Regions from separate parts of the Paenibacillus sp. OK060 genome, predicted to be linked through region 2. Evidence: riboswitches for the same ligand, from Rfam matches in the RefSeq annotation. Region 2 holds a riboswitch; each other region holds the start of a gene.
What was found. Region 2 has a riboswitch for thiamine pyrophosphate ahead of BLS14_RS15265 (ABC transporter ATP-binding protein). Riboswitches for the same ligand answer to the same signal wherever they lie in the genome.

Region 1: linked by a shared signal. The riboswitch ahead of BLS14_RS22805 (ABC transporter substrate-binding protein) and the one ahead of BLS14_RS15265 (ABC transporter ATP-binding protein) in region 2 are both predicted to bind thiamine pyrophosphate.
Region 3: linked by a shared signal. The riboswitch ahead of tenA (thiaminase II) and the one ahead of BLS14_RS15265 (ABC transporter ATP-binding protein) in region 2 are both predicted to bind thiamine pyrophosphate.
Region 4: linked by a shared signal. The riboswitch ahead of BLS14_RS09155 (thiamine phosphate synthase) and the one ahead of BLS14_RS15265 (ABC transporter ATP-binding protein) in region 2 are both predicted to bind thiamine pyrophosphate.

The regions. Positions count from the first base shown of each region.
Region 1 is NZ_FNFR01000006.1:279,312-287,252, forward strand. Features, by position in the region: gene serS (serine--tRNA ligase) at 1-368, opposite strand, end outside; gene BLS14_RS22785 (MFS transporter) at 748-1,983, shown strand; gene BLS14_RS22790 (DUF2798 domain-containing protein) at 2,167-2,655, opposite strand; gene BLS14_RS22795 (VOC family protein) at 2,842-3,228, shown strand; gene BLS14_RS22800 (NAD-dependent epimerase/dehydratase family protein) at 3,246-4,001, shown strand; TPP riboswitch at 4,147-4,259, shown strand; gene BLS14_RS22805 (ABC transporter substrate-binding protein) at 4,481-5,521, shown strand; gene BLS14_RS22810 (thiamine-binding protein) at 5,745-6,035, shown strand; gene BLS14_RS22815 (ABC transporter permease) at 6,035-6,793, shown strand; gene BLS14_RS22820 (ABC transporter ATP-binding protein) at 6,837-7,736, shown strand; gene BLS14_RS22825 (TatD family hydrolase) at 7,832-7,941, shown strand, end outside.
Region 2 is NZ_FNFR01000004.1:4,364-12,304, forward strand. Features, by position in the region: gene thiE (thiamine phosphate synthase) at 1-139, opposite strand, end outside; gene thiD (bifunctional hydroxymethylpyrimidine kinase/phosphomethylpyrimidine kinase) at 139-951, opposite strand; gene thiM (hydroxyethylthiazole kinase) at 951-1,760, opposite strand; gene BLS14_RS15255 (ABC transporter substrate-binding protein) at 2,018-3,085, opposite strand; gene BLS14_RS15260 (ABC transporter permease) at 3,135-3,947, opposite strand; gene BLS14_RS15265 (ABC transporter ATP-binding protein) at 3,934-4,728, opposite strand; TPP riboswitch at 4,878-4,980, opposite strand; gene hisC (histidinol-phosphate transaminase) at 5,088-6,215, opposite strand; gene BLS14_RS15275 (ATP-binding cassette domain-containing protein) at 6,234-7,010, opposite strand; gene BLS14_RS15280 (ABC transporter permease subunit) at 7,034-7,819, opposite strand; gene BLS14_RS15285 (ABC transporter substrate-binding protein) at 7,847-7,941, opposite strand, start outside.
Region 3 is NZ_FNFR01000001.1:972,301-980,241, reverse strand. Features, by position in the region: gene BLS14_RS04325 (DHA2 family efflux MFS transporter permease subunit) at 1-1,216, shown strand, start outside; gene BLS14_RS04320 (TetR/AcrR family transcriptional regulator) at 1,380-2,279, opposite strand; gene BLS14_RS04315 (GNAT family N-acetyltransferase) at 2,329-2,874, opposite strand; gene tenA (thiaminase II) at 2,906-3,574, opposite strand; TPP riboswitch at 3,696-3,794, opposite strand; gene BLS14_RS04305 (hypothetical protein) at 3,841-4,131, opposite strand; gene BLS14_RS04300 (NAD(P)/FAD-dependent oxidoreductase) at 4,140-5,270, opposite strand; gene BLS14_RS04295 (AraC family transcriptional regulator) at 5,513-6,328, shown strand; gene BLS14_RS04290 (HAD family hydrolase) at 6,325-6,966, opposite strand; gene BLS14_RS04285 (DUF1349 domain-containing protein) at 7,014-7,607, opposite strand; gene BLS14_RS04280 (MFS transporter) at 7,673-7,941, opposite strand, start outside.
Region 4 is NZ_FNFR01000002.1:649,370-657,310, reverse strand. Features, by position in the region: gene BLS14_RS09185 (hypothetical protein) at 1-411, shown strand, start outside; gene BLS14_RS09180 (hypothetical protein) at 467-952, shown strand; gene BLS14_RS09175 (hypothetical protein) at 969-1,367, shown strand; gene BLS14_RS09170 (hypothetical protein) at 1,364-1,915, shown strand; gene BLS14_RS09165 (hypothetical protein) at 1,902-2,885, shown strand; gene BLS14_RS09160 (ABC-F family ATP-binding cassette domain-containing protein) at 3,018-4,568, shown strand; TPP riboswitch at 4,702-4,811, shown strand; gene BLS14_RS09155 (thiamine phosphate synthase) at 5,103-5,720, shown strand; gene thiO (glycine oxidase ThiO) at 5,725-6,954, shown strand; gene thiS (sulfur carrier protein ThiS) at 6,951-7,154, shown strand; gene BLS14_RS09140 (thiazole synthase) at 7,158-7,925, shown strand; gene BLS14_RS09135 (MoeB/ThiF family adenylyltransferase) at 7,922-7,941, shown strand, end outside.

The sequences.
Region 1 (7,941 bases), on a different contig from region 2:
ACATTATCCTCATCCGATGCACCCACTGGCGTGTCTGGCGATACAACATTGGGTACCAACCATTGCAGCCTTGTCACTTCCTCTTGCACAACGGCAAGCTTGGCTTCAACTTGCTCTAACTGACCATTCAGCTGTTTCACCTGTTCCCTTAAACCCTCGGCCTGTTCACGCTCACCAGCTTGCATCAGTCTGCCAATATCTGCAGATAACGAATTACGTACTCTACGTCCTTCTTCCGTCTCCAGTAAAAGTGCTCTGCGCTCCTCGTCCCGTTCCAACAATTCGCGAATACTGATATTCATTCTCTTGCCAACTGCCGCAGCTTGCACCTCTTCTGCATGCTCCCGAATCCACTTCATTTCCAACATGGTCACCGTCTCCTTTGGCTGTAAAAATACAAAGAGCGCCCTCATCCCTTGGGACGAGGAGCGCTCTGCTCGCGGTGCCACCCAACTTGCCAAACCAGAATATTCTGGTTCAGCCTCTTGGTCCGCGATAACGGGCGGTTCCGGTTAACTTGGGGAATAACGCTCCCCTGGCGAAAACGCCTCCGAGTTGGATGCTCTTCAACGGCATGGTCCGATCTGTAATTGTTGTTTTTCAGTATATACGAACTTTAGCCTCCATTGCAAGTTATCCGTGCAGACCCTTACATGTCCTGTTATGATAGAGATTGTTTGTTTTTAGGAAATACTCCTGAATGGCAGACTTACTACATAACATAATATCAAGAAGGAGTTTTTCTTCATGAAAAAATTGCTTTGGATTGGATGCTTGTCCTATTTCCTCATCGGACTTGCCCACGTCGTTCTCGGCTCCATCCTGCCCGTTGCCCTTGAACATTATGGCAAGGATTATAGTCAGGGAGGCACACTGATATTTGCCCAATTTGCCGGGTTCCTGGGTGGTGTACTGTTATCTCCGTGGTTGAATAAACGCTTTGGTAAACGAGGTGGCATATTAATTGCCGCAGCTCTGCTCTGCATTGCAGAGTTATCCTATATGCTGCTGCCTCCTTGGGGCTGGATGTTCGTCATTGCACCTGCAGCCGGATTCGGATTCGGTATGATAGAAGCTGTCATCGGTACAATCATCATTGCTGCAATTAAAGATAATACGGCGGTTGCCATGAGCCGACTTGAAGTGTTATTTGGTATCGGCGCCATGGTCATGCCTCTCATTGCCAGCGGTCTGATTTCTGCCGGGTACTGGCGCATGTCGTTCCTCGTGGTTGCCGTCTGTGCAGCGATGACTTTTATCTTCTGGGCCAAAAGTTCATTCGGTGAGCTGGACAACGAGCTGAGTCGACGCAGCTCAGACCAGACTCCTGTACACACTCACGCTGCTGAATCGCCAAATGGATCGAATCCTGAAGACATTAAACCAACTCGTTCAACCTATCACGGCCGTAATTTGGCTCTTCTGTCTTTATTTGTTCTATTTTTCTTTCTCTATGTCGGCACTGAAATGAGCCTTGCCAACTTCATGCCAGCCATTCTGATTGAGAAAATGAACATGAAGGAAGCAGGTGCTGCACTTAGTGTTACCTGCTTCTGGATCGCCATGTCTGTTGGGCGACTGTTTGCCGGATATATTGCGGAGAAATTCCAATATCGCGTCTACGTTCTGTACAGTTGCCTTGCAGCAGTTGTACTGCTGATGATCTTTCCTTTTACCAACCAGATCTGGTCGGCATTTCTGATCATCCTGTTGCTCGGGCTTGCACTATCGGGCGTGTTCTCCATTGCCCTCGTCTTCGCCAGCAAAATGCTGCCTGGAACAGAAGAATCAACGCCCAGCATCCTGATAGCATCAGGTGGTGTTGGTGGTGCCATTCTGCCTTTGGTTACAGGCTGGAGTTTGGACCATCTGGAAGTTAACCAGTCGGCGTGGATGCTTGCCATTTTTGCAGTTGGTCTGCTGATTATCAGCGTGATCGCGTATCAATGGCAGCGCAGGCATACTGTGAGTTCAGCATCGTAATATCTACCGAACAGAAGATAAATTAAATTCAATAAATCATAGCTGGTAAAAAGATAGGCTTCGTAGCGTGAATGCTACGAGGTCTTTTTTGATTTGAAAATGAACAATTACTTCTTTATCTTAGTGCAGTGGACGATTGCCCAGGAAATACTTTCAGATGCTCTAAATCGGAACTAACGTTATTTAGGTTGTGGGGACTACACTCCCTTTATCCTTAATGAATTTACCGAATACATATCGAACGAGTGGTCCCAGAATAATAATTTGGTAAGGAAGCGCCAGGCTAAAATTACGAGCAATCGTATGAAGATACGTACTTAGTACGGATGCTCCATTTAACTGATTCGCAAGATAAGCGGAAATCATTCCGTACAAGGACATAATCAGAACCATTCCAATGACCATGAAAAATGACATAGCGAGCACGCCTAGGATTTTGTTGGACTTGTCAAAAGGTAAGGAAAATGCAATTTTTCGCGCTACAGGTCCGACAATAAAGGACTCCACCAGAAATGCAATGACAAAGCACAATATGAACTGAAGCAATATTTCAAGCGCGGACATCTTGCTCAATAACCCATTGTGCCATAAATTGAAGGCCATCATGACGATGACCATTCCTGTGCACATCATCATTCCAAAAATAATCTGTTCTTTCTTCGTTGTTGGCAATTCTCTCATCCTCTCTGTTTACCTTCGTAATTATAGAGATGACGAACCCCTCCTCATAAGTGAACATTCTGTGAACAATTATAATTTTTCCAAATTAAAATCCTATTTGACAACCTCGTAGTACAGCCCTATGATATCCCTTAAAATGGTAGAAAAGATTCAATGCATATAAGGAGGATTTGGATTATGAGTTTTCAAAAGCGCATTGACCACGTCGGCATTGCCGTTCGTGATCTAGAGACCACGCTGCGTTTCTATACGGAGATTGTTGGTCTTGAATTGAAAGATCGGGTAACCCACACCAACGGTGTCATTCAGCTCGCCTTTCTCGGCTTCAACGGAAGCGATGAGACTGAGATTGAGTTGATTCAGGGATACAGCGACAAGCTGCCTTCCGAAGGTACGGTGCATCATTTTGCTATCCATGTCGATGACCTTGAGTCTGAGTACAACCGCATTAAGGCAACTGAGGCCGAGTTTATTGATGGAGAGATGATTACACTGCCTAACGGTTACCGTTATTTCTTCATCTATGGACCCGAGAAGGAATGGATTGAGTTCTTCCAGCGCTAAGAATTGGAGCTGATTTAATGAACATTTTAATTACCGGCGCAGCCGGAAAAATTGGACGTGACTTGTCCCAACACTTGTCAGAAGCATTTCACCTGCGACTAACGGATTTGAATATCGACAGACTGCATACGTATCAAGGGACAAGCCATGAGATCATGACACTTGATGTGACAGATCCCGAAGCCTGTCAGCACGCTTGCGAAGGCATGGATGTGGTTGTACATCTGGCGGGAGATCCTTCCCCGCATGCCGGATTCTATGAATCGTTGTTGGACATCAATATCAAAGGTACATTTAATGTATTCCGTGCAGCTAAGGACCAAGGTGTGCGGAGAGTCATTCTGGCAAGCAGTGCACAGACGATCGAGGGGTATCCCATTGATGCTCAAGTCTATCCGGACATGCCGACACGCCCACGGAATTTGTACGGAGTTAGCAAATGTTTTGGTGAATCGCTCGCTTCCTATTTTGCATATACCGAAGGTTTACAAAGTGTAGCAATACGTATAGGTGCATATGATGATTTCCAACCGGATGGACCCGCGCTGGAGGCAAGGGATATGAGCGCGTATATTAGTCCGGCTGACTTGTGTGATTTGATGTTCAAAGCAATTACAACTACAGATCTGGAGCCCTTCACCATACTGCATGGGATCTCGAATAATCGGTTTAAACGATTGAATCTGGAAACCACTCAGAAACAGGTAGGCTATGACCCGAAATCCGATGCTTTTGCACTCAGTCAGATTTCCTTATATGATTCGCCACGATAATTGTTGAAAATCACACATCTAGAGAGGTCGTTATACGCATGTATAATGGCCTCTTTGATTCATTCATACGTGCCCCTATCCAGTTCCTGACTGGACATGCGTGGGCCTCTGGCCTATAATTACACCTAGTAATGCCCGTAACTTCATAGTTTCCCAGGGGAGTCGGAATAGGCCGGCTGAGAGTGTATCCCACCAAGATACTGACCCTTAGACCTGATCTGGATCATGCCAGCGTAGGAATCGGAGTATATCGAATTGGCCCAGCCTCTTTGCTGAGTGCCACATCTCTAACGCCTGCACGCGTCCCGGATTAACGGGGCGCTTTTTTAATGTTCTTTTATATAGCCAGAGAGCTAAAAAAAGTGACGTCATCCGGATCATAGCTGGTATAAATCTGTCGATTTATGCAAGAAGCTTGGATATGAAGCCAAGGAGTACCCCGCGCCACTGGCCGGACAACATGAAGGAGAGAAATGAAGATGAGATGGCGTAAAATGATGGGCCTAATGCTCTTGTGCGTACTACTCGTGGCTGTGGCCGCATGTGGCGGCAAAGAAGCTGCACCTTCAGGAGAAAATGGCAGCAGCAACACCGAAAACAGCAATGAAGGTGACAACGCAGCCCTCAAGGACATTAAAGTGGTGCTGGATTGGACACCAAATACGAATCATACCGGACTGTATGCGGCCGTAGATCAAGGTTTTTACAAAGCTGAAGGCTTAAATGTCGAGATTGTACAACCAGGTGCCGGAGGCGCGGATACAATGGTGGCTTCGAACGAAGTGCCTTTTGGCGTAAGTTATCAGGAGAGTGTGACCCAGGCCCGCACACAGGGCGTACCGCTCGTGTCCATTGCTGCAGTCATTCAGCATAACACGTCCGGATTTGCCGCTCCGGTGGACCGGAACATCAAATCCCCCAAAGATTTTGAAGGTAAAACCTATGGTGGCTGGGGCTCTCCGGTGGAAGAAGCTGTGATGCAGTCCATTATGGAAGGCGAAGGCGCCGATGTATCCAAAGTAAAAAATATTAGCATGGGCGATGCAGACTTCTTCACCGCTGTGAAACGCGATATCGACTTTGCCTGGATCTTCTACGCGTGGACGGGCATTGAAGCCGAACTGCGCGGGGAACCGATCGACATGTTATATGTGAAAGATTATTCCGATTCACTGGACTACTACACACCTGTACTCGTTACCAATGAAAAGACGATTCAGAACGATCCCGAGCTGGTTAAAGCGTTCTTGAAAGCGACTTCCGAAGGATATCAATACGCGATTGAACATCCCGAAGACGCTGCCAACATTCTGATCAAGGCCGTACCGGATCTGGATAAGGATCTTGTACTCGCAAGCCAGAAGTGGCTGAGTCCAAAATATCAGGATGACGCACCACGCTGGGGTGAGCAGAAGCAGGAAGTATGGCAGAACTACACGGATTGGATGTTTAGCAAAAAACTGCTCGATGAGCAGGTAGATGTATCCAAAGCATATACAAACGAGTTCTTACCCCAATAAAATTATCCATATAAAACGAACTTAGTATTTACACGATGACGAAGAGGACAGAAATAACGTGAAAAAGCGAAGCGTTCGCCTTTATCACCGGATTTTCCCTTTGGAGAAGGGAATCAAAAAAATCTGGGGATAACAGCGATTGGAAGGTTATTCTGTCATCGAAGTGGCAAGTGTAACAGTCATTAGTTCATTTTATATATTTCGAAAGGAAAAGTGATCTCTCATGGCAAGCACACTACTTAGCATTCAAGTCATTCCCAAAACGCCAAATGGCGAAAATTCCTATCCTTATGTTGATCGTGCGATTGAAGTCATTCAGCAGTCTGGCTTGAAATATCAGGTTAATCCACTGGATACTACGATGGAGGGAGAACTGGAGGAACTGCTGGAGGTTGTCCGCAAAATGCACGAAGTTCTCGTGGAAGCTGGCAGCCCTAGCATCATCTCACAGATCAAAATCGCCCATAGCCCAAGTGGCTTCAGCATGGACACCCTGACGGAGAAATATCGCTAATGCATGCCTATTGGAAAAGCGTATGGCCGCCCTTTGTGGCGGTTATTCTCTTTATAGCGATATGGCAGGGAGCCGTCTCCCTGTTCCATATTGAGAAATGGATGCTGCCTGCGCCTTCGGACATCGCCCATGAAGCAGCATCCCAGGCCGAGCGACTTGGCATGCATGCATCGGCAACAATCCAGCTGACATTAATAGGATTTGCAGCAGGTACGCTCGTGGGATTACTGATTGCGATGGTGCTGCATCTGATTCCATTTTTGAAATCTGCACTCTATCCATTACTTATTCTTAGTCAAAATATACCGACCATTGCGCTTGCTCCGCTCTTGCTGATCTGGTTCGGATTTGGGCTGCTGCCCAAACTGATTACCATCATCCTGGTCTGCTTCTTCCCGGTGGCTGTAGCTGCCATGGACGGGTTGACCCGCACCGATGCGGCGATGATGAACTATATGCGCATGGCTGGTGCAAAACGCGGCCAAATTTTCTGGAAGCTCGAACTTCCACATGCATTGCCCTCGGTGTTCTCGGGGATTAAAATTGCCGCTACGTACAGCGTCATGGGTGCGATTATCGCCGAATGGATCGGTGCAGATAAGGGCATCGGCTATTATATGATGCTGCAAAAATCAGCCTATCGGACGGATCGTCTTTTCGTGGCAATCATGATTATTGTGGCATTGAGTCTGCTGCTCTTCCTGCTCATTGCGCTATTGGAGAAGCTGCTCGTACGCTGGCGTCCACAAAAGCGATAACTTTGAAATATGCACCATATAAAGGTTAGGAAGTGATGACAAGATGACACCCGAACACAACGAGCGGGTAGCTACTGCGCCGGATGAAGGTGCAACCACTCCAACGAGTAGCGGGAGTCCTGAATATGGAACCGTGGCCTTACCTGCACATCATTCTTCACCAGCGTTGGAAGTATTAGACGTGAATGCTTCGTTCCGGGAGCGACGCAGCACATTGCCCGTTCTGGATGGCCTGTCCCTGACCGTGGAACAAGGAGAATTCGTAGCCATCGTCGGCCCTTCCGGCTGTGGCAAAAGCACCCTGTTTCACATCATCGGCGGTCTGCTGAAACCTCAGGAGGGCCAAATCCTGATGAATGGTCAGGATGTCACCGGACAACGCGGCAAGATTAGCTATATGCCGCAGCAGCCTGCCCTCTTCCCATGGCGTACCATTGAGGACAATGTGCTGCTTGCAGGTGAAGTGTCTTCGGATGCACCACCCCGAGCAGAGGCGCTTGCAGATGCCCGGAAGTGGCTGAGCAGTGTCGGACTGGCTGGGTTCGAACAAGCCTATCCGCATATGTTATCGGGCGGCATGCAGCAGCGGGTTGCCTTTCTGCGCGCCCTGCTCAGTCCGCAGGAGCTGATGCTGCTAGACGAGCCTTTTAGTGCGCTGGATGCACTGACCCGTAGCGACATGCAGCGCTGGCTGCTCGATATCTGGGAACAGAACCGCCGCTCGGTGCTGTTCATTACGCATAATATCGAGGAAGCATTATTGCTTGCGGACCGTATCTATGTTTTATCAAATCGGCCTGCGGCTGTACTTCACGAGGTCGATGTTCCCTTTGATCGTCCACGTCGCGAAGCGATCACGGAGGAATCTGCTTTTCTTGAACGGAAACGGCAGATTTCCCAGTGGATGAGAGAAGAACAGCAGAAAACCCGCCTATCTAAATAGTGCGGGTTTTTGAGTTATTTTTTCCCTAAAATGGGTGATCCAAGACAAACTATCCTGCGTATCATTGGTAAAAGACAAAAAGGAGGGGTCCATCCATGCAATCAACCGCTTTTGCACCCTTGATCGATGCCCATCTTCACCTGGACAAATATACACCTGAAGAACAACGTGAGATGCTGCATTCCTTCCCATCCCAGCAGGTTGA
Region 2 (7,941 bases):
CACGGAACTGGAACAGCGTAATGCCGCCAGCGATGGCTTGGCGCAGCACTTCCACGGGGTCACGCGTCGTATTCACGCTGCCCATTACCAAATACACCTGCATCGCATGCCGTACCGCTTCTGCATCCAGTGGGCGCATTACTGTTCACCCCGCAGTCTGCGCTGATAGGCAAAATGATTCGTCGGCCCATGTCCGGCCCCAATCCCCAGCTCATCTTCGATGGCTGCCTGAATGAATGCTCGCGCGGTGGTGACGGCAGCCGGCACAGCTGAGCCTTTCGACAATTCGGCAGTAATGGCCGCAGAATACGTACATCCCGTTCCATGGGTATGCCTTGTCACTACCCGAACGTTCTCCAGATAGTGAAAAGACTGCCCATCATAGAGCACATCGACAATGATGCCATTTCCCCCATCATGACCACCTTTCACCAAAGCATACGTGGAGCCCATCTGCACGATCTGCCTTGCGGCTTCTTCACGCTGACTCAAATTCATAATAGACATTCCTGTAAGAAGCTCGGCTTCCGGAATGTTCGGGGTCGTGATCAGTGCATGAGGCAGCAGCTCCGTAATTAGCGCTTGAACGGCCTCCTGTTGCAGCAGGGGAGCGCCGCCTTTGGCAACCATAACCGGATCGATGACCAGATTGCACCATCCGTATTGCTGCCATTTCTCGGCAACCAGTCGAATAATCTCAGCACTGTAGAGCATGCCCGTCTTCACGGCTGTAGGCTGAAAGTCATCACCGGTCGAATCCAACTGTTGAGCAATACCTTCATATGAAATAGGGAAGACGCCCTGCACACCTGTTGTATTTTGGGCAGCGATAGCTGTAATTATAGTCATGCCGTATACACCGAGCTCCTGAAAGGTCTTCAGATCAGCTTGAATTCCGGCGCCGCCACCATTATCGGAACCAGCAATCGTCAAAGCCTGCGCAATACTCATTACGCACCTCCATCAAACTGGCGAACCTGTGCCCGCTCTGCGAGAACGTCAGGTGTCACTTGGGCCAGTTGATTCAGCAATTCGATCTGGAAGCTGCCCGGTCCCAGGTCAGCGGTGCGTTCCGCCGCAATCTCTGCTGCAACGCCATAGAAAGCGAGTGCCTCCACAACACTGCCCAGCAAGTCTTCTCCCGGTTTAGCAATGGCTGCAAAAGCACCAATCACGGAGCTGAGTAAGCAGCCTGCACCAGTTACTTGGGTAAGCAAGGCATGTCCATTACTCGTCAGGAACGTTGTTTGTCCATCCGTAATGACATCCTCGCGTCCGGTAATGACGACCACACAGCCGAGTTTTTGTGCTGCCCGTTCCGCTATTCCGATTCGATCTCCATCGCCTTGACCTGCATCCACACCTTTGATGCTCCAACGCTCACCGATGACATTGGCGACTTCTGCCACATTGCCCCGCAACACCGTGAGGCGAAGCTCACGAACGAGCATCTGAATGGTTTCCGTACGATAGGCGGTTGCGCCAGCTCCAACCGGATCGAGCACAACAGGTACGTTATTTGAATTAGCTGATCGACCAGCCAAACGGATCGCCTCAACCACCTTTTCGTCCAGTGTGCCAATGTTCAGTACAACTGCTCCCGACATCTTGGCAACATCAGCAACTTCTTCATGCGCATAAGCCATAAAGGGAGATGCACCTAGTGCGAGCAAACCGTTGGCCGTAAACGGAGCGACGACAATATTCGTAATGTTATGAACAAGCGGATTTTGCGTACGAACACGTTCCAGATAAGACATATAAGTTCCTCCTAATAAATAAGCAAATTAATCAATAAAAGTGTCAGGGCAGGGTGGGCCATTAAATCATGGGAACTAAACGCTATTCTCGGATAGCTGGAAAGTCCATATAGAAAGCTTAATTAAAGAGTCCTTATCCTCGATAAAGATTCTAATCGTACAGTTATTGAATTCCGTAACTACTCATGTTATCGACATCTGATAATGAATTTACAACTTTCAAATTTCCCTTGATCTCGTCCAGTAATCGATTTTACTTACTCACCCTGCAAGTTGATAAAAGCATCCTCAGCCTTTACGGAATCCGGAATCAGTTCACTTTGAACCAACCATGCACGTACATTTTCCCAAGAAGAGGCGTCCTGCCTGCCAAACGGCTGACCTTCTTCATTCATCAGTGGCAGTAAAATGTTTAGACTTTTGATTTCGATCTCCGGGTCAAGTGGAGACGTTTCGTTCTCATGTGCGAGCAGAATGTTCAGCGCGTCCTCGGGGTGCTCTGTTACATATTTCTGTCCTTCCTGCATCGCTTTGATGAAGCGGGTAAGCTGATCTTTCTTCGCTTCAATGCCCGCATCACTTGCAGTGAGGACCAGTTCATAATAATCAGGTACGCCGTAATCGACGGGATTGATCGCTTTCATGGCATGGCCTTCCTTTTCCAGAATCAATTGTTCATGGTTAATAAAACCACCCATAATGGCATCTGCCTGCCCGGAAGCCAGGGAAGGGATCAGGTCAAATCCCACATCCACCAAATTCATCTTGTCGGGATTACCGCCATCCTGGCTGATCATGGTACGCACCATTGCTTCATACAAAGGGATTGAGGAATAGCCGACCGTCCTCCCTTCAAGATCTTTTGGCGATTTCACTTTACCGTCTGCTTCAGTCAACAGATGCACGAGCGGATGGCGAACGACGGCTGCAATCGAACGTACAGGAATGTTCTCCCCACGCGCGAGCAAAATTTGCGGCTGGTAGCTTAGTGCAAGATCGATTTTCCCGGCGGCAACAAGTTTGAGTGCATCATTCGTATCGGCAGGCATCTGGATATCGACATCCAGACCTTGATCCGCGAAGTAACCATTCTCCTGAGCAACATAGATGAAGGAATGCACTGCATTTGGGTACCAATCGAGCATGATGGACAGCTTGTCTTTGGATGTCGATGGCGTTTCTATCGCAGATGAGTCTGTATCGTTTGCATTGGAAGTTGAGCCTGTGGAGGGCGTATTGATGCCCGTTTTACCGCATCCGCTGACGATTAGCAAAAGAGACATGAGCAGAATGGGGAGCAGGGAATAGATATGCTTTTTATTCATAACGTAAAGTTCCTCGTTTCTTTTGTTTTTTTGTTTTGAAATCCGAAAGTTATCCAGCTTTTCTTCTACCTGCATGACGTGGTGTACCAAATCTTCTCTCCATCCATGCAATGAGTACAAACAGCGCGATACCAAGCAGGGATAATAGCATAATGGCGGCGAACATCGCATCCGTGTTCATATTGCTCGACATTCTGCGGCTGAAGTAGCCAAGCCCCTTGCTTCCACCAAGCCATTCACCGATCGTTGCACCGACCACACAATACACCACGGACATTTTCAGTCCCGAAAAGAAGGAGGGAAGGGCAAGTGGAATCTGGAGTTTGCGAAAAATATCCCACTTGGTGGCCCCCATCGTCAGCAGCAGTTCACGCTGCTCCGGATCACCCTTGCGCAGGCCATCGTAGGTGCTCACCACAATTGGGAAAAATGCGATCAGGAACACCACCGCCACTTTACTCCACAGCGTGTAGCCAAACCACAGGATAAAGACGGGGGACAGGGCAATCAGCGGGATCGTCTGACTGATCACGATGAAGGGATATAACGCTTTTTCAATCGACCGATTCATATACATACCCGTTGCAAGTGCAATTCCGGCACCAATGGACAAGCCAAAACCAACGACAACCTCCATCAAGGTAGCAGGCAGATGTGTAGCCAGCAGAAGGTGGTGATGTTCATACAGCGAACGGACAATCGCCGTCGGGGCTGGAATGATGAAGGAAGGCACCCATCCCATACACACAATCCACTCCCAGAGAGCAAGCAGCAAGATCATGAGCAAAAGAAACAGACCATAACGGGCAAGCCAACCTCTTACGCTATGCTTCATGCTATCTCTCAAGTTACCGTCTCGCATGCAATTGTTCCTCCAGTAGTCGTCTCATCTGAACGAGAGCCGGTTCGTAGATCATGTCCGAATGTCTTGGACGTGGCAAAGGTACCGTCAGATCCTGCAGCTGTTGGCCTTGGCCCACCGGAGTTAACAGGATAATTCGATCACTGAGCAGCAGGGCTTCTTCAATGTCATGTGTGATGAACAACACGGTTTTGCCCAGGCCTTCCCAGAGCTCCAGCAGCCAGCGATGCATCTCACGTTTGGTCAGGGCATCGAGTGCGCCGAATGGTTCATCCAGCAGCATCAGTTGGCCACCTGTCAGCAAAGTACGAAGCAGCGCGACACGCTGGCGCATGCCACCTGAAAGCTCGTCCGGGTAAGCATGCGCGTGGCCGGATAAGCCAAATCTGTCGAGGCCAGCCAGGATATCTGCTCGAATCCTTATCTTATCCTGCCGACCTGCAGCCAGTTCAGAGGGAAGCATGCAATTCCCCATGACGGTTCTCCAGGATAATAGGAGGTCCTTTTGCGGCATGTAGGCCACCTGCCCCAGTCGCTTTCCTTCTTGAACCCAAGGAATTTCAATGGTTCCGTGTGTTGGCTCAAGCAAGCCTGCCAGCAGCTTGAAAAGGGTACTTTTACCGGAGCCGCTGGAACCGATGAGCGAGACGAATTCGCCTTTGGCTACACGCATCGACACATTGGAGAGCACGGGGGAATCCCTTTTTCCCGGGAAAGCGTAGCTCATGTTGTGAATGGTTATATCGTTATCCATCTCGTTCCGTCCCCCCTTGTTATTCATAATTCAACTTCAAACCGCGGGATCTTTAATTACACCTTCTGATCTGCCCGCAGAACGCGAAAAAGACCCACCCATTTCCGGAGAAATGAGTGGGTCTGTAAGTTCAATTCACATTAAATTCCATCATCAACATGAAAAAATCCGCTTACTGAGAGGCCGCTCCACTTCCCTCCGCTGGTATGATCCAGATCAGGTTCAAAGGGTCCGAATCGTTCGATTCGTCTCAGCCGCAAGGCTCCCCTAGTGCAATGTTCAAGATATGCAGTTGTGTGTTCAGCATATATCACATGCAAGTGGAATGTAAAGAGGGCGGCTTAAAAGAAGTGTGCGTAATGTGAGTTAGGAAAGTAACTAGGATTCTAATCGTTTGAATGTAACAGTGAATCAAGCTCCCCGATCAGACGGGCAATCTGCTCCGGTGTACCAATCGTAATCCGAAGCCAGGTAGGCATACTGAATTGGGCACCGCCGCGGACAGAGATGCCTCTGTTCAACAATTCTTGGGTAATCGGGCCACTATCCTGCAACAGATCAACCATGATGAAATTTGTTTCGGAAGGGATGTAGGGTAAGTTCCACTGATCAAAGGACTGCATTAACGTTTCCCTTCCTTGACGATTGTAGTGCAGGCAGTGAGAAACAAATTCATGATCATCCAGGCTGGCCAAAGCAGCGGCTTGGGATGTGGCTGTCAGACTGATGGGCAGCTTGACCCGGTTAATGCCTTCAATAATGCTTTCATTCCCGATGCCATATCCAATTCGCAGGCCGGCAAGTCCATATATTTTGGAGAAGGTCCGCAAAATAATCAGATTATTATACTGCTCCAGCAGCTTAACCGTATCAGGATAATCTTCACTTTCCGCGAATTCATAATACGCTTCGTCCAGGACAACCACGACATGGGAGGGAACATGTTCGAGTAAACCAAGTAGGGCATCTGCCGTGAAAATGGTTCCGGTTGGATTATTCGGATTGCACAGCCAGATAATTCGGGTAGAAGCATTGATCCGTTGCCGGAATTGCTCCAGGTCCAGTGAATGGTTGACCAAAGGCACTTCATGAATGACCCCGCCTGCCAGCAGCGTAGCGCCCTTATACCAGTTAAAGGAGGGCACTGGAATGAGTGATTCCTCGCCGGGATTAAGATAGGCTTGGGCGGTAAGGGTAAGGAGCTCGAATGAACCACTGCCAAATACCAGTTGGGAGGTACGCACACCCAGACGGTCCGCAAGTTTGTCACGCAGCAGTTGGCTGGAACCGTCGGGGTATTGAGCCAAAAGATCGGAACCCAGCGATCTGACCGCTTCCGCTGCCAGGGGAGAAGAACCGAACGGATTCTCGTTCGCTGCAAGTCGATCTACACTTTCCAGTCCCAACTCCCGCCGGATCTGTTCCATGGATTTGGCAGGCGTATAAGCCGGAATTTGAGTTAAAAGGTCTTTAACAGGTGGAGAGGGAACGGGTGAGAGGGATTGCATAATCATGCCTTCTTTCCAGTGGAATTAGATCGAGAATGATATCTGTTTCTGGGCAATCTGCTGTGGTGTCTCTTGTGGCGGAGTCAACAAGCGATTCAGAATCAGGTTTTCAAAATGAGCAAACCCGCTGTCCCGAACGCGTGGCCGCTCCAGCGTAATTCGGGTATCCATCGTTATATGACCATCCTCAATTAACAGCACTCTGTCTGCCAGCGCAACCGCCTCACTGACATCATGCGTGACCAGAATGACAGTCAGATCTTCTTCTACCCACAAGCGTTCGATTAATTGCTGCATCTCAATTCGTGTCAATGCATCCAATGCACCCAGCGGTTCATCCAGCAGCAGTAAACGCGGATGACTTGCGAGTGCCCGTGCCAAGGCGACACGTTGTTTTTGTCCGCCAGATAATACCCCCGGCCAATCACCTTCACGCTCTCCAAGTCCTACATTGCGAAGCGACTGGCGTGCATCTTCCTTGTTCTTGTCGGGGATACCTAGTCGTACATTGTCGAGCACGGATTTCCAAGGCAGCAGCCTTGCTTCCTGAAACAGAAACCGTGTCTCGGGTGCTGTACTGCCAAGCTTTCTGTTGCCCAGCATAATGCTCCCGGAAGAGGGGGGTTCCAGCCCGGCGATCAGACGCAGCAAAGTACTTTTGCCACAGCCGCTTCGTCCAACGATGGCTACAAATTCCCCTTGTCTTACATTGACGTTGATGTCGGATAGTATCGTCCGCTGATCATACGATTTCTGAACCCCATCTACTTGAAGAATAGGACTGATCTGACTTGTGCTCATGGATCAATACACACTCCTTTGCTTTACTTGCGGGATAGGGCCGGGTTCCAGCGCAGCCAGCGCCGTTCCAGCCATTTAGCGATGGTATCGGACAGCTTGCCCAGCAGGGCATATAGCAGAATGCTTAAGACGATTACGTCCATCTGCATGAATTCCCGTGCGTTCATCGCCATGTATCCAATCCCCGCATCCGCCGCAACCGTCTCGGCTACGATAAGTGTCAGCCACATAATGCCAAGTGCATAACGAATGCCCACCAGAATGGAAGGCAGTGCACCAGGCAGGATAATGTCCTTATAAAGGGACCAACGGCTGAGGCCATATACTTTGCCCATTTCAATCAGACCGGGATCGACTGATCGTATGCCGTGAAACGTATTCAGATATACCGGAAAGAATACACCCAGGGAAACGAGGAATAATTTTGCTTCTTCACCGATCCCGAACCACACAATAACGAGGGGGATCAAGGACAGATGCGGAATGTTGCGGATCATTTGCACCGAGGAGTCGGCGATCTTTTCCGCAAGGGAGGAGATGCCGTTCAGCACACCCAGCAGGAAACCGAGACCCCCACCAATGAGGAATCCTCCCAAAGCTCGTCTGGCGCTAATACTGATATTGTTCAGTAGTTCACCGTTACGAAGCAGACGAATGAAGGCCTCCAGTACCTGAGCGGGCCGGGGCAAAATATTGGCTGCAACAACTCCAGATGCAGTCAGCCATTGCCACAGAGCCAGAATGAGTAGTGGTACAACAAAAGGAATGAACTGGTTAAACCATGCCCGGTTAAAGGTTTTGGACCGCACGTTATGCCTACCTCCTTGCTTCATTCGTTATTGGCTACCTGGAGCTGGAAGTTGATCTTGAAGTGCATCACTCCAGAATGTGCTCACATCGACTGCCTGCTCAAAAATTCCCGCTTGCTGAA
Region 3 (7,941 bases), on a different contig from region 2:
GATTATATCTGCCCTTGCGAGTAATTTTGGTACACTGTTGACAGGACGTATGGTTCAAGCAGCCGGTGCTGGTATTATCATGCCATTGTTAATGCATGTCATTCTTACCTTGTTCACTCCTGAGAAAAGGGGCGCCGCGATGGGGATGGTCGGCTTTGCCATCATTTTCGCTCCAGCGATTGGGCCAACCCTTGCTGGATATATTCTTGAGAACTACACATGGCAAACGATGTTTTACGGGATGATCCCACTAACCGTTATTGTTATTGGTTTTGCGTTTGTATATCTCAAAAATGTATCGGAACGAATCAATCTCAAGTTCGACACACTCAGCGTGTTGCTGTCCACGATTGGATTCGGCGCATTGCTGTATGGCTTCAGCCGGGCAGGAACTCTGGGATGGTCAAGCGCAGAAGTAATCATATGCATTGCAGCAGGAGTCATTGCTCTTGGACTGTTCACATGGAGACAACTCGCGTCTGCAAATCCGCTGCTCGATCTGCGGGCTTTCAAGTATAATATGTTCTCACTGACCACAATCATTAATATCGCGATCACGATGATCATGTATGCTGATATGATGTTGCTTCCTTTATACCTCCAAAATGCACGGGGTTACACTGCATTGGAGTCCGGATTATTATTGCTTCCAGGGGCGCTTGTCATGGGCTTCCTGATGCCGATAACGGGTAGATTGTTTGACCGGTTTGGCGCAAAATGGCTGGCGATTATCGGGATGGTCATTACGATTGTAACCACCATCGGGTTCATCGATCTAACGGATTCTACTAGCTATACTTACCTAGTATTGATGTCAACAGGTCGCCGAATTGGTATGGCCTTGCTTATGATGCCTATCCAAACAGCAGGTTTGAATCAACTGCCACCAAGACTAGGACCACACGGTACAGCAATATCCAACACTGTCAGACAGGTAGCTGGCGCTGTGGGTACTTCATTGCTCGTAAGTGTAATGACCAGTCGCACAACAGCACATGTTCAAGATATGGTGGCAACGGGTGCAGCCAAAGGCTTAACCCAGCAGCAGTTGGGAATGGAATCCATGATCCAGGGAATTAATGATGCTTACGTTGTCATTATCGGCATTGCCGTTCTTGGATTGCTCCTTTCCTTCTTCATCAAACGTACCAAACAAGCGACGGAGGAAGACTCCAAACAGCCTGTAAGACAAAAAGTCTCGATGAATACAAATTAAGAGCAATATTTACATGAATTACATCATGTAGAGCCTATTGTATCTTATATAAAAAGCGGCAGATCAGGACACTAAGCTTTACGTCCAATCTGCCGCTTTTTTGTGGTGTATTACATAATATAAATGAACAATTTGCCTGCACACGTAAGTAAGAACAGCTGCGTTAACTCGTTCTCTCCATGAGGATCTGCCTGAATTGTTCGAGATACGATCTGCAGTCTTTGACAATCCTGTTTGCCTCACACTGAAGAGAAGACGATTCAAATTCCGTTTGAAACGCCTGTAGCGTTACTTCCAACATGGAGATATTGATCTCTTTCTGCTCAACTAAAACAAGCAGCCCTTTGGTCAGTTCTTTCGCTTTAATAGGTACTTCCAATTGGAGAATAGAATGACTGAATTTCTGAAGACCTGCAATCAGGTTATTTTTATCCAACACAATTTCTTTGGAATCAGGAGCGATCATCAAAAGACTTGGAAAATCTATAATATGCTCTTGTCTTTCCAGCATGGAACGAAGCAAGATTTCAATGTAGTTCAGGATTTTGGGCACAAGATGGTTCCAATCCGGTTGGTCAAGATGGAAGTTTCTCCACATGTTCGAGATTTGATGGATCATGCCAAAACCAAAAATAGCCCCTTCATAAGCAAAAGGTTTTAATTCTTTCCCAAATACCTGTACCAGTCGTTCAGATAACCAATTCAACTGCATGCGAGTCAAATTTTTCAGATCGCATTCCCCAGAGTAGAAGCCTGTCCAGAATAGCTCCACAACAAGCTTTTTTTCTGGCAAAATCATCGGCACCATAATCTGATCCACCAGTAAATCAAAATCGGAAGCATAGCTTTGGCTCTCCAAATCTTTGCGAATCATCATATCTTCCTGTACACGTTGCTCCAGAATGGCAAGAATACAATCATCCTTCGAGCCAAAGAATTTATAAAATGTTCCTTTGGACACACCTGACTCGTCTAGGATCATTTGTATGGAGGTGTTGGTCACTCCATGTTTCCCAAAGAGTACAAGCGCTGAGTCCAATAATATTTGTTTCCGCTTATTCATAAGTTCCCCCTGGATGATTTAGGTGGTTCACGTTACGATATCTAATAACCTATTGCAAATCCACTGCAAACATCACATGTTCCTTCCAAATCCCCTTGATTTTAATATTCTGCCGGTCCGTCTCCTGAAAGCCCGCCTTGCGAAGCACTCGAATCGATCCGGCATTGTCGGGCAGCGCACCTGCCTCCACTCGTTTTATGCCCGCTTCATTCATAGCAAAATCCAGTGCTAGCTGAAGGGATTCACTCATATATCCCTTGCCATTCTGCACCTGATCGAGCACATAACCAACAATCCATTTGGTGGTGGAATCCAGTTCAAGCTCGAACAGAGAGATCTCCCCAATAAGCTCATGCGTATGGTTCAGAAAGATCCCGAAAGAGTACCGTTTCCCCTCTTCCCTCGCCTTGTTCCAACCTTCAAGAAGGGCTCCTTGGCCCTCCAATGTATAGAATGTATCCGATCGTTCGCTTGCCGATATTTCTTCGAAAACAGCACGGTTACGGAACTGCAAATCCAGTAGTCCAGCAGCGTCTTCCACGTTCAAAAATCGTAAATAGATGCGTTCTCCACGATTGTTCATCTGTATGTTCATCCTTATCTCTGGTTGTAGTAGATTGCATTCATCAGTACGAGAGTTGCCGTTTATAAGCCATATCCCAGAACAGATATTCAAATTCAACACTTCTTCTGAATATGTCTTCAATGGCCTCCAGTTCCTGCTCGGTTTTATGTTCGCATAATGCATCCAGTGTATCATAGAACCATTCGAATGAGTCGCGGAATTCATCACTTGCATAATTTTCGATCCAAGTCTGATAGAAATTGCCCTCTAATGAATCTCGATATTGTTCTTTTAATCTTGTGGCATAGTCGAAATACGTCCACGCACAAGGGAAAATGACGGCGATGATTTCGGCAACCCCACCTGTTTGTGCAACACTCATCATATTCGACGTATACGCCTTGTTGTAAAGAGAGGGTTTGACAGCATGATTTCCATCCAGCGTAATCCCAAATTCATTCATATAATTTCGATGCAAATCCATTTCTTCGTACAGAATAGCGTGTTGAATCACCGTAAAGTTCGTCATCAGTTTTTCATCTGTCGCCTTCACCGCACCCATGGCAAAAATCTTCGCATATTCAATCAGATATGTATAGTCCTGAAGAAGATAAAACTTAAACGCTTCCTGATCCAGTGTGCCTTTCCCCATTTCATGTAAAAAAGGATGGTTGTATCCATCTTCCCATACGTTTCTGGACTTATCTTTTAACGTTCTTGAAAATGACATGATCATTTCTCCTTGTATTAAAATTATAATGTCCCCGCTTCACATCCAGCTATCGCGTTCTGTCATCCAAAATGCAGACCAAAAAGCCCTTGTCCTATTTTCGGCAAGGGCAAAATAACATGAGTACATGTCATTTGCTCCCTACGTCAGTATTAACTAACAGGTTCAAAGGGTCAGGTTTTAACCTTCTCAACTGCGAACAGTCCCCCTGCAAATAGCTCAGGCTTATTACAACATGTGTTTTTCCAAATGTCAATCCATTCCTATTAATCTTCAAGTTCCCCTAAATCTTCTTGCAACTTCTTATGGCGGTTGCGGATATCCTTAATCATACTTTGCAATTTGTTTAACTCATCTACCCATTTTTGCTCATTAGAGACGTTCGTCGCTGAATTTGAATGATACGCCGGAGACGTCTTTAACTTGTTTAAATCCGATTCGTAACCCCTCCGCTCTTCCTCGGCTTTTGCTAATTCCTCCTCGGTGATGCCAATCTGGTGCTCCAGATAAATAATGTCTGATGAGTTACCGTGAGTTAAGCGCTGTGAATACGTCATCGTTCACCTCATTTCTGATGATCCATTGCTTTTCCAAGGTCATATGGCTGAATATCGATATCCAATTTCATACCCAGAGCCAATTTGGCAAGTTGACTTCCAATAAAAGGCCCCATCGTTAGCCCAGATGCACCAAGCCCGTTGGCTGTGATTAAGCCATTCCAACCAGGAACAGCACCCATTACCGGAAGAAAACCTGGTGTAAACGGACGGAAACCTACTCTTACTTCCTGAAACGTGCTATCGGCTAAACCTGGAGCCAGTTCCAATCCTTTATTCAAAATTTCCTGCATTCCGCCTGCGGTTACTCTTATATCATAGCCTTCAATATCATTTTCGTGAGTCGCCCCGATCACAATCTTCTGTTGATCAAAGGCTAACAGATATTGATCCGAAGGAGGCATGACCACAGGCCAGTTCCCAGTGTCTTCTCGATCATGAACCTGCAAATGCATAATTTGCGCCTTCTGATAATGAACCTTAAAATCAATGCCCAAGGGCTTCAACAGTTCACTAGCCCAAGCGCCGGCACACACAATAACCTCGTCAGCCGATATGACTTTACCGTCAACAACCACTCCAGTTACTCGGTCCGATTCATATTGAAGTGTCGCGTCCCCATTAATCAGGACCGCTTCATTTCGCTGTGCCGATCGGATTAAGGCATCACGCAGTGCACGTCCATCGATACGCGCAGCACCACTGATGTAGACGGACTGAAAGTTCTCCTCCATGAGAGGAAAACGCTCATGGGTTTCTTTTGCATCCAGACGGGTAATATCGGCAATCTCCGGTGCATCTTCTTTACGAAGGTGTGCTCGCTCCTGCATCTTGTTGATTTTCTCTACTTCCGTATGAATACTAAGAGCACCCACTTGAGCGTAACCCGTTTCCGTTTCCCCTTCACTCTTGAGTTCTTCAATCAAACCGGGATAAAAACGTGCACCAGCCTTGGCAAGCTGATACCAATCCTGATTACGGCGCTGAGATAACCAGGGACAGATGATCCCGGCAGCAGCATCCGTAGCCTGCCCTCGATCTTTCCGGTCTATAATAAGAACTTCCGCACCCCGTTTTGCCAATTGATATGCTGTGGAAGCCCCAAGAATTCCTGATCCTACGACGATGACTTTCTTCATGACTGCATCCCTTTCCTAAATCACTGTATCCATTATAGCGTATACTGTTTGGTCTGATAATGGCAAGGCATCGACATGATGATACATAATCCTAAAAGGTTTTCGATAAGTCGTTCATCGAAGTAAATAGTTCGTTTAAATTAATGTTATTTATGTAATATAATTCAAATCAGGTTTCTTTTAACTCTGTATCCGCGCCATTTACGCACACGACCTTTAACGAAATGAGGAATAACACAACGATGCCGAAACCTAGTACGGGGAATTCACTGGATACCGATATGCCGCTTATGATTACAGGTCAAAACCAGCTGACCGTAGATGAATTAATGAATTGGAACGGCCATTCACGGGATTACAGTATTGTGCAGTGTATCGGGGGAACAGGGAAAATTGCAGCCCAAAATCATGAGTTTTCGATTCGGAAAGGAACAGCTCTTATTATGTTCCCGGAGGTCACATACCGTTACGACAATCTGAGTGATTCATTGTTGTTCGATTGTTTGTCCTTTAATGGCTATTTATTGCCCCGGTTTCTGCATACCTTGCAGATCGGGGAGCTGCGCGCCTTCAAGCCGGATGGGATGCTTCATATCCTGTTGCATGAAATAACGTTGGCGCTACAGTCCCGGCACAAGGATCAGATCTGGCACGTATCCGCATTGCTATACATGCTACTGGTCAGGTTAAACATTGATGGAGATCGTTATGGTGCTTATGAACGCTCGGATGCCCGATTAAAGCTGGGTGGACTGGTTACTTTTATCAAGCAAAATTATGATCAGGATATCTCGCTCTCCATGCTGGCTCAGCAAATGGACGTCACCGAACAGCATTTGAATCGGATATTCAAAAAGGAATTCCAAATGACTCCGCTTGATTATCTGACACGGTATCGGTTATTGAAAGCCAAAGAAATGCTCGTCCATGACGCCGGAATAACGGCCCACGAGATTGCCCGGGCTGTTGGTTTCAACAGCGCCAGTTATTTTGGATCCGTATTCAAAAAATATGAAGGAATCTCCCCTATCGAGTTACGCAAGCAATACCAGAGTTAAAGGATTTCCATCGTGATCTCTGCCAGCGAGGTTAACCGCAGATCATACTTCGAGAATTCCAGATTACGCGTTACCTCGTTAGGCACAATGACACAGCGGATCCCCGCGGCTTTGGCTGCCTTCAGTCCATTCGGTGAGTCTTCGAACACAACCGCTTCGGATGCCCCGATCCCGAGACTCTCCAGGGCGAGCAGATACAATTCCGGGTCCGGTTTAACCCTCTTGACGTCCTCGGCTGTATGAATGACATCGAATAGTTCGAAAATGCCGAGTGTGCGCAAATAACCATGAACCCAATCCCGGGTAGAGCTGGAAGCAACGGCAAGTTGAATTCCCTTTTTACGGGCAGACCGGAGCAACTCATGCACGCCTGGAAGAATTGCTGCCTGTCCCAGGTATGCTTCGTATTTCTGTTCAGAGAGCAACTTGATATGATCGTGATCGATCGGTTTTTGCAGCGCTTGCTCCAGGTATAGAAAAGGATGAAATTCTTCAAACGATGTTCCTACGTTTTTCGACCAAAGCTCCAGCCCAAGTTCAAGTCCATGCTCTTTATAAATATCGCGAAAAGCATAGAACCAGGGAGTCTCCGTGTCCACAATAAGTCCATCAAAATCCAAAATAAAGGCTTTTACCATTCCGCTTTTCTCCCTCCAATGATCAGCCGATTGGCGGGAAAATGGGCTTAGAAGCGTGCAGTCACGTCCGGACGGGTAACATTCATCGATAAGAAGTGACAGGTGCATCCCGTTCCGGCTGGTGACTGTCCAACAATTCCAGCCCGGATCTCCCCCTCTATCGGCATGCCGAAATATCGAATTAATTTCCACTCCACCCCATCGGGTGAATAAAAAAATGAAATGCAGTCCTCCACTTTGCGTATGCGCAGATAAGGATTCGTTACGGGAACTTCAACCGAATTGCAATCGTCGGATGAACCTTCCTTCGTTACTACCGACACAATGGTAGCTGCTTTTCCATCATACTCAAAACAAAGCTTGCACCAGTTTCGTTCATCCGCCATCACCATCAAACATCCGGAATCATACTGATGTTGCATGTCCACGGTTAGCTGGGTCGTCATTTCAAAATCGTTAGGCACCGGCATCGACAGAAATGGCGCGGTTGCACGGATGTGTTTACCCGCTGGGTCCTGGAAAAAGTCTGTATCAGCCTGAGCTTCTACAATTAGAACGCCTTGATCGGTATAAGACCAGGTCTTCGGCTCATTAATCCAGTTCATTTGGTTTCTTGTTTCTGTTGCAAATACGTTTGTCATTTCTATGCCTCCCAGGTTCATTTTCTGTATTATATATTCGTTCGTTATACAGAAAACCCCTTCTCCTACATATTTTTGTAAGAACTGATCACTTGGGAGTGTTTCTGGGGATCAGGGAGGAATAACATAATGACCATGAGTACGATGTAAAATATAAGAATGACACTGAATAACAGCACAGGATTATAGTGATACAGTAGCCCTGTCAGGTAACCTGATGGAATCGCGGTTAACGTCATGACGGTCTGCACTGCCGAGAACATATCCGCTTTTTCATGTGTACCCAATCGGTTCATAAGCAGTGAGTCCCGGTACGTTTGTAAGATGAAATTGC
Region 4 (7,941 bases), on a different contig from region 2:
CGTATGTCTGTAGAGGAAATACTGGAATGGCTCAATCGCTTTGCTGTTATTTTCAAAAGACCACTGCAAAAATGTCTGTTGCACTTTGAACATGGGCCGGAGCATGCACTTGAACAATTGAAAGAAGATGCAGGTCTGCCTGAATTTCAGCGTTTGGTTGAAAAACTGCAACTTGCACTTGGGAAAATTTCGATTCGAGAGGCATTTGATGATCTGGATAGTATGATGGCCTTTTATTTTGAACAACGGAAGCAGGAATACACCAAGATGATTGATGTTAAAGCATCATGGGGAAGAATGATCGGGTTTACACCGATGTATGCCCTGATCTTCCTCTATCTGGTCATTCCGCTGGTAGGCATGAGTTTCCTTCAAATGAACATTTATTATGAACAGATTCAGAAACTGTAACGACCATGTACGTCACAGTCTGAAATAAATTAAAAACGATATAGGAGGATTTATCATGAACAATGCATCAAGTGCTTTAAAGGTGGCAGCAGGCATCTTTCTGACCATCGCCCTTATTACGATTGTGGTTCTATTGTTTATTTCGGCTCAGGAGGCAACCAAAACGGCACAGAACAATTTTGCCGATATCCAGACCGAGTTGTCCCAAGCTGCATTTACCGTGTATGACGGAACAACCATTAGCGGATCACAAGTCACAAACGCGTTGCGTAAATATGCGGACAAGGATCAGTTCGGTATTCAAGTTATTACAGGTAAAAACAAGGGGGGTCAATGGTATGGCAATCAGTTGAACATATCCCAGGATCTCAATAACGCAGATTACGGTTCAGTGATTTCTCCAGATGATAAAGTAGGTATTATTAATCAAACTATGAGTGAAAAAGACAACCAATATGTCAATCCAAGTGGTAAATTCAAAGCAATTATCGTAAAAGACAGATCCAATGTGGTAAGAGGGCTTATTTTCCAGCAATCCTGACAGGAGTTGGTTTAACATGTCCCAGAATACACAGCAGCTCATGTTGTTCTGTACGGCGGTTGTCCTATTTGTGACAGCCTGCCTGTACGGGCAGCAGAATGTTCGGGTTCTTTCAGACGCTTTGAATCACTTGGTGCAGACAACAGCAGACATGGAAGGACGGCTGAATACCACTCTGCGTATAAGTGAGCCAATCCGTTATAGTGGTGCGCAAGTGTTACACACTGTGAGGCAAATGACAGGGACAACGGTCAGCGTGGAGGTGGACGGGATTGCATATGTCATTGATCCCCTTGTAAACAGAAGAGGAACCATTCCTGTCCAGCTTGCTGCTTCGTATAGACCTGAGTTCATAAGAAGTGAGGCTGGCGAACTGCTGAAGATTGCATTTTGGAAGGAGGCCAGTACACCTTGATTAACGCTGCGTCCAAGCTGCTTGCTGTTTTGCTGGCAGTGATTTTGCTTTATGTATATCCGGCAGCAGAGACTGCAGATCGACAGGATGACATGGCACGCATGACCGTTGTTCAGACGGTTACCCGTTTTGTTGATGCAGTCAGAACAAAGGGATACATTTCCCCTGTCATGTATACAGAATTCGAAGAACAGATGGCCCGAACGGGGAATGCCTATGAGATTTCCATGGAGCATTTGCACAAAAAATATGTTCCTCATTACTCAGATCCGATGGATCAGAGCACATTTTCTGGCACCTATGAAACCGTACAAGATGGCTATTATTCAGCCCAAATTAAAGCAAAGCTGTTTCCTTCGTCCGGTGTGCTAGCTTTAGACGATCCTGGGCGCAGATATACACTGGCAATGGGGGATTTCTTCACTGTAACCGTCAAAAATACCAATCGCACACCTGCCATGTTGATTCGTGAGTGGTTGAACGGGTCTGCACAGGCTGCAGCCGTGTTTACCACATATGGGGGTATGGTGCTCAATGAAGATTACTGATCTTTCTATTGTGTTTGTGCTTATATTTTTACCTATATTCTGGGTTATTTCTCACAATACAGACAATGCCCAAGAGGCTCAATATTTAAGCAATCAATATAAGATGGCACTTCAGACTGCTGTACTGGATGCAGGGGCTGTGATGCATCAAAATGAGAAGCAAGACGATGAAGCAGGGTATGATTCGACCAAATTTGTAAAAGCGGACAAAGAGCTTGCCTTGACTACCTTTACCCAAACACTGGCGCTAAATATGGGGATTCAGGATGATCCTGCTGCTATACGGGCCATGTTTAATTACATTCCTGCAATGGTCGTGCTGGATTATGATGGTTATTACATTTTGGCGAACGAAACTGAGATGACAGGTGATCTTGAAGATTCATTCCGGCAAGTTTGGAGTCCTAAAAAGCCCTATACATATTCTGATTCAAATGGTAGCAGTATTAACTTCACACTCGATGGGTATGTGTATGCCTATGATGCAGGCTTGCGCATGTGGGTTGAGGGTTTCCAGAAAGAACTGGCCTCCAGCACACAAATCCCTCTGCTTCAGAATGCCGAGACGTTTGAGCAGGTCAGACGAGGCCGGATCGTGACAAGTGTGCAGGAAGATTTGGCAGATGTTATTAACCGGCATAATGAGTTTGCAAGAAGGAATGGTGTTTCCTACACCTTTACCATGCCTTTGATTTCTCAGGAAGACTGGTACAATTCGATTAATGATACGGGGCTGATGGCGTTTATTCAGGGAATACCTGTAGGTAACCAAAAGATTAACAATTATGCCATTGGTGGTGGCAGACTGGTGAAGAAAACAGCGATCGTTGGCGGAGTTGATCCTGTAAGTGGAATTAAATACTATTACCCTTCCACATGTAGCAATGGTTACAGAGCCGAAGAAGTGTTTACAAATGCCAAACAAGCGGCAGCACAAGGTTATTTTGAGTATAACTGTTCCATAAATTAAAGGCAGTTTGTTTGTAATATAAAAGCGAGGTTGCATGAGATGTTTACATTACTTTCAGAAAAGGCGACACCTGTGCTAAAATAGGGTTTCGGAACGATAGTAATGTCCAATAGATAGGAGCAACCTCATCTTATGAGTTTATTGTCAGTAGAGAACGTGAGTCACAATTTTGGAGACCGCACGTTATTTAAAAATGTATCTTTTCGTTTACTTGCCGGAGAGCGTGTAGGTCTTGTTGGTGCAAATGGTGTGGGTAAGTCCACACTGATGAACATTCTTACCGGGAAATTGTTAAAGGACGAAGGGAAGGTCGAATGGACCCCCAAAGTTCGTTATGGATATCTGGATCAGCATACCAAGCTCACGCCTGGAAAAACGATTCGTGATGTGCTTAAGGATGCGTTCCTGCCCTTGCTTGAGTTGGAAAAAGAAATGATGTCTATTACGGATCAGATGGCAGACGCCGATCCGGACAAGCTCGAATTGTTGCTGGAAGAAATGGGTGACATTCAAGAGCAATTGGAGCAAGGTGATTTTTATCTGATCGATGTGAAAGTGGAAGAGATGGCGAATGGACTTGGATTGTCCGCCATCGGTCTAGATCGTGATGTGGCCGCGCTTAGTGGTGGTCAGCGTACGAAGGTATTGCTTGCCAAGCTTTTACTGGAGAAACCCACAGCTCTTTTGTTGGATGAGCCGACGAACTATCTCGATGTGGAACACATTGAATGGCTGACGCGTTACCTGAAGGATTACCCGTATGCGTTTATTCTGATTTCGCATGATACAGAGTTTATGAATGAGGTCGTTAACGTTATTTATCATCTGGAATTTGCCAAGTTGACGCGTTATGCAGCGAACTATAACAAATTCCTTGAAATGGCCGACATGAATAAGGCGCAACATATTGATGCTTATGAGAAACAGCAGGAGTTTATCAAGAAGCAGGAAGATTTCATTCAGCGGAACAAAGCCCGCGCTTCCACTTCCGGTCGTGCCAAGAGCCGTGAGAAGCAGCTCGGCAAGATTGAACGGATTGATCGTCCAGACGAAGCGGCCAAACCCACATTCAAATTCAAGGATGCCCGGGCGAGTAGTAAAACCGTCTTTGAGGGTATTGATTTTGAAATCGGATATTCATATGCATTATTGCCTAAAATGACGATGACGATTGAGCGTGGCGAGAAAATTGCCATTGTTGGATGTAACGGTGTAGGTAAATCCACACTGCTCAAGACGATCTTGGGGAAAATCCCACCAATTAGCGGTAAGACTTTCTTGGGGGACTATCTGGAAACAGCTTATTTCGAACAGGAAGTACGTGCAGGTAATATTACCCCGATCGAAGATGTGTGGAATGAGTTTTCTCATCTGACACAGAATGAAGTCCGGGGCCATCTCGCACGTTGTGGATTAAAAAATGAGCATATCACCCGCCCGCTTAACGCACTTAGTGGTGGTGAACAAGCCAAGGTTCGTTTATGTAAGCTTCTGATGCGTGAAAGTAACTGGATTTTGTTCGATGAGCCCACAAACCATTTGGATGTAACCGCAAAAGCAGAGCTGAAACGTGCCCTGCAGGAATTCAAGGGTACCGTGCTGCTCGTATCCCATGAACCTGAATTTTATGAAGGTTGGGTAACCAAAACGTGGGATGTTGAAGCTTGGTCCGACAAACAATAGTTTCTACGAAATTCTTCGCACCAGAAACAGCAACTTCGTTAACTACATGATTTCAGCAATGGTGAACAACGTAATTCATGGAAATGTACGGTGACAAAAAAAGGTGTCTATGGTAACATAGGCTACAGCTTCATATGAACACTAGGGGGGCCGCACGATGCGGCTGAGATGGAAGAATGCGATTCCGGACCCTTTGTACCTGATCTGGATCATACCAGCGTAGGGAAGTGGCGCGTTTCAGCTAATGACAAAGAGCTTTATCGTTGACTTTGCGATATGGCCTGCAAGATGAATCATGCAGTTCTATGTATACAGCGTTGCGACTATGGATGGTTTCTATAGTTGTTATGCGTTATGTATAGTGTAATTGCATGCGACAGTCATTCAGTTGATCCATGAATTTTAAATTCGTGGCCACTCCCCTACGGGAGTGGCTTTTTTGTTGTTGTATATCAGCTTAAATCATGCAAGAGGAGGGCGAATAGGACGGTAATCTTCCACGAACATGTAATAACAAGATCATTCGAACTGCATGTGGTTTCACCAGGTACAGGAGACTTGGGCTCTTTTCTGAATATTGCTAAGGGTATATGGCGGTGGGTCGATTATATCCACATTCGGGAAAAAAAGCTGACCCTTGAAGAACAGATGTATTGGGCGCAAGGTCTAAAAACACAAGGTGTTCCATCTGACCGAATCATTATGAATGGCTCAGATCAGCTGGATCAACATGCTTCAATTGGTGGTGTGCATTGGGGTCAAGCAGTTATTCACAGCTATGATAAGGATGAGTTGAGGACAGTCGATCGGCTGCGCGTAGGCATATCGGTTCATTCTCTGGAAGAAGCAAAAGTTGCAGAAAAACAGGGAGCGGATTATCTCTTTTATGGGCATGTCTATGCTTCAAATAGTAAACCGAATTGCGAACCCAGAGGGCTAAGTGCGTTGGCTGAGGTATGCTCTAATGTTTCGATTCCCGTGATCGCGATTGGCGGGATAAGACCTGAAAATATTGCTGCCATTCGAACTGCTGGTGCTAGAGGAGCCGCTGTGATTTCTACGATTTGGACGACCGATAAGCCGGAACTAGCTGCCGCTTCATTGCGACAGGCGATCACGGATTCAGACAAGTACGCCGAACCAAGGAGATGAGATCTTGAGAGAGGAAGCAAGAAGTCGAAGCAGGAATCGTTCAGGCTATCATCCAGGAATAGTTTCGGGAAGTAAAGTTGGAGCGGAAGTTCGAGGCAAGCTTCATGCAGAAACCATTATTGTAGGTGGAGGAGTTATCGGTTGTGCCATCGCATGTGAACTCGCTACTCGAGGCCATGACGTTCTTCTGGTTGAGCGGGCGCGGCTCGCTGGGGGAACTTCCTGTGCAGCCGCAGGCATGCTTGCTGCTGATAGTGAGGAATTCACTCATGCTGTAATGGCAAAGCTTGCAAGGCAGAGCAGAGCTTTGCTTCATGAGCAGAAGGAACGGATAAGTTCGCTTAGCGGAGTGGAAATGGGGCTGCAACAGCATGGCTTTATTACTCCTTTTCGTTCATACAGTGAAGTCAACAGTTACAAAAATAATCGATCGTCTACCTTATCTACAGAACATATTTGGTGGGATCGTGTCGCTGTCCAGCAGGAAGCATCATGGTTAAACAGGGATACGTATGGAGCATATTACAGACCTTCCGAGAGCGAGGTTCTTCCTGTCAACTTAACGCAGGCTTATGTCAGATCTGCTCAAGCCATGGGTGCAAGGGTGATGGAAGGTGTACAGGATGTCCGTTTGCATACTGATGTGAATGGAGTGCAAGGGATCGAGACTTCAATAGGAACGATGACATCGAGAAATGTCATTATTGCTACAGGGTTACATGGTGAAGAATTGATGAGACATGTGGGTCTGAAATCGCCTGTTTTACCAGTAAAGGGGGAGATTGCAGCCGTGCAGTTTTCTCCCCACCATGCCGGGTACAGGCCAGACAAAACGGTGTATGCAGAGGATATATATATTGTTCCCAAAGCCAATGGAGAAGTATGGATCGGTGCAACAAGCCTTCCTGGAAGAACAGACATGAAAGTTTCGGTACAAGGCATTCAGAAGCTGCTTGCAGCTGCAACAAACTGGGTACCTGGCATGAAGGAAGCACATTTTATCCGAGCGTGGGCTGGTGTCCGTCCTTCGACTCCAGATGGATTGCCCTATGTGGGGGCTTGTGATAGTGTACCGGGTTTATTCGCTGCTTTTGGACATTATCGTAACGGCATATTGCTTAGTGCGATTACAGGCAGCCTCATGGCTGACTTGATTTGTGGCAAAACTTCGGAAGAACTGGGGATTCAGGACCTTTGTCCAGAACGTTTGAACATAAAGGAGATGTTGCAGTGAACATCATTGTCAACGGACAAACCATGCAAATTGAAGATAGCTTAAATCGTGTAGACAAATTGCTCCATTCATTTAATTTGCAAGTAAAAACCGTCGTGGTTGAATTGAATCGTCAAATTTTAACGCGGGAATATCATGAAACGACGGCGTTAAGAGACGGAGACCGAATTGAAATTGTACATTTTGTGGGAGGCGGTTGAATTATGCTGAGGATTGGAAATTATACGTTTGAATCTAGATTGCTGCTGGGTACAGGCAAATTTTCGGACTTGGAAGTGCAGAGTCAGGCGGTTGAGGCTTCAGGTACGGATGTATTAACGTTCGCGGTTCGGCGTTTGAATCTGGAAGATCGGAACAAACAGCACTTTCTGGACACACTGGACTTGAAAAGGTATACCCTGCTTCCCAATACAGCGGGTGCTGCAACAGCAGAGGAAGCTGTGCGAATCGCTGAACTAGCTCGGGCTTCAGGACTTTGTGATATGATAAAAGTAGAAGTTATCGGCGATGGAATCACATTACTTCCTGACCCAATTGAAACCTATAAAGCTTGCGAGATCTTGCTTGAAAAGGGCTTTACGGTACTGCCTTATATCTCAGACGATGTTATTCTGGCCAAGCGATTGCAACTACTCGGCGTACATGCTGTTATGCCTGGGGCTTCACCCATAGGGGCAGGGAGAGGAATTATTAATCCCTATAATCTGGAGATTATTATTGAACAAGCCGTCGTTCCTGTTATTGTGGATGCAGGACTTCGAGCACCTAAAGATGCTGCTCATGCGATGGAGCTGGGAGCTGACGGTGTATTGTTGAATACGGCTGTCTCCGGATCCGGAGATCCGGTGAAGATGGCGAAGGCAATGCGAATGGGGGTTGAAGCAGGCAGACTGGCTTATGAGGCAGGCATGATTCCCGTTAAGCGCTATGCAGCAGCGAGTAGTCCGGCGGAAGGAATGGTTCATACATGACTAATCAGACACGATC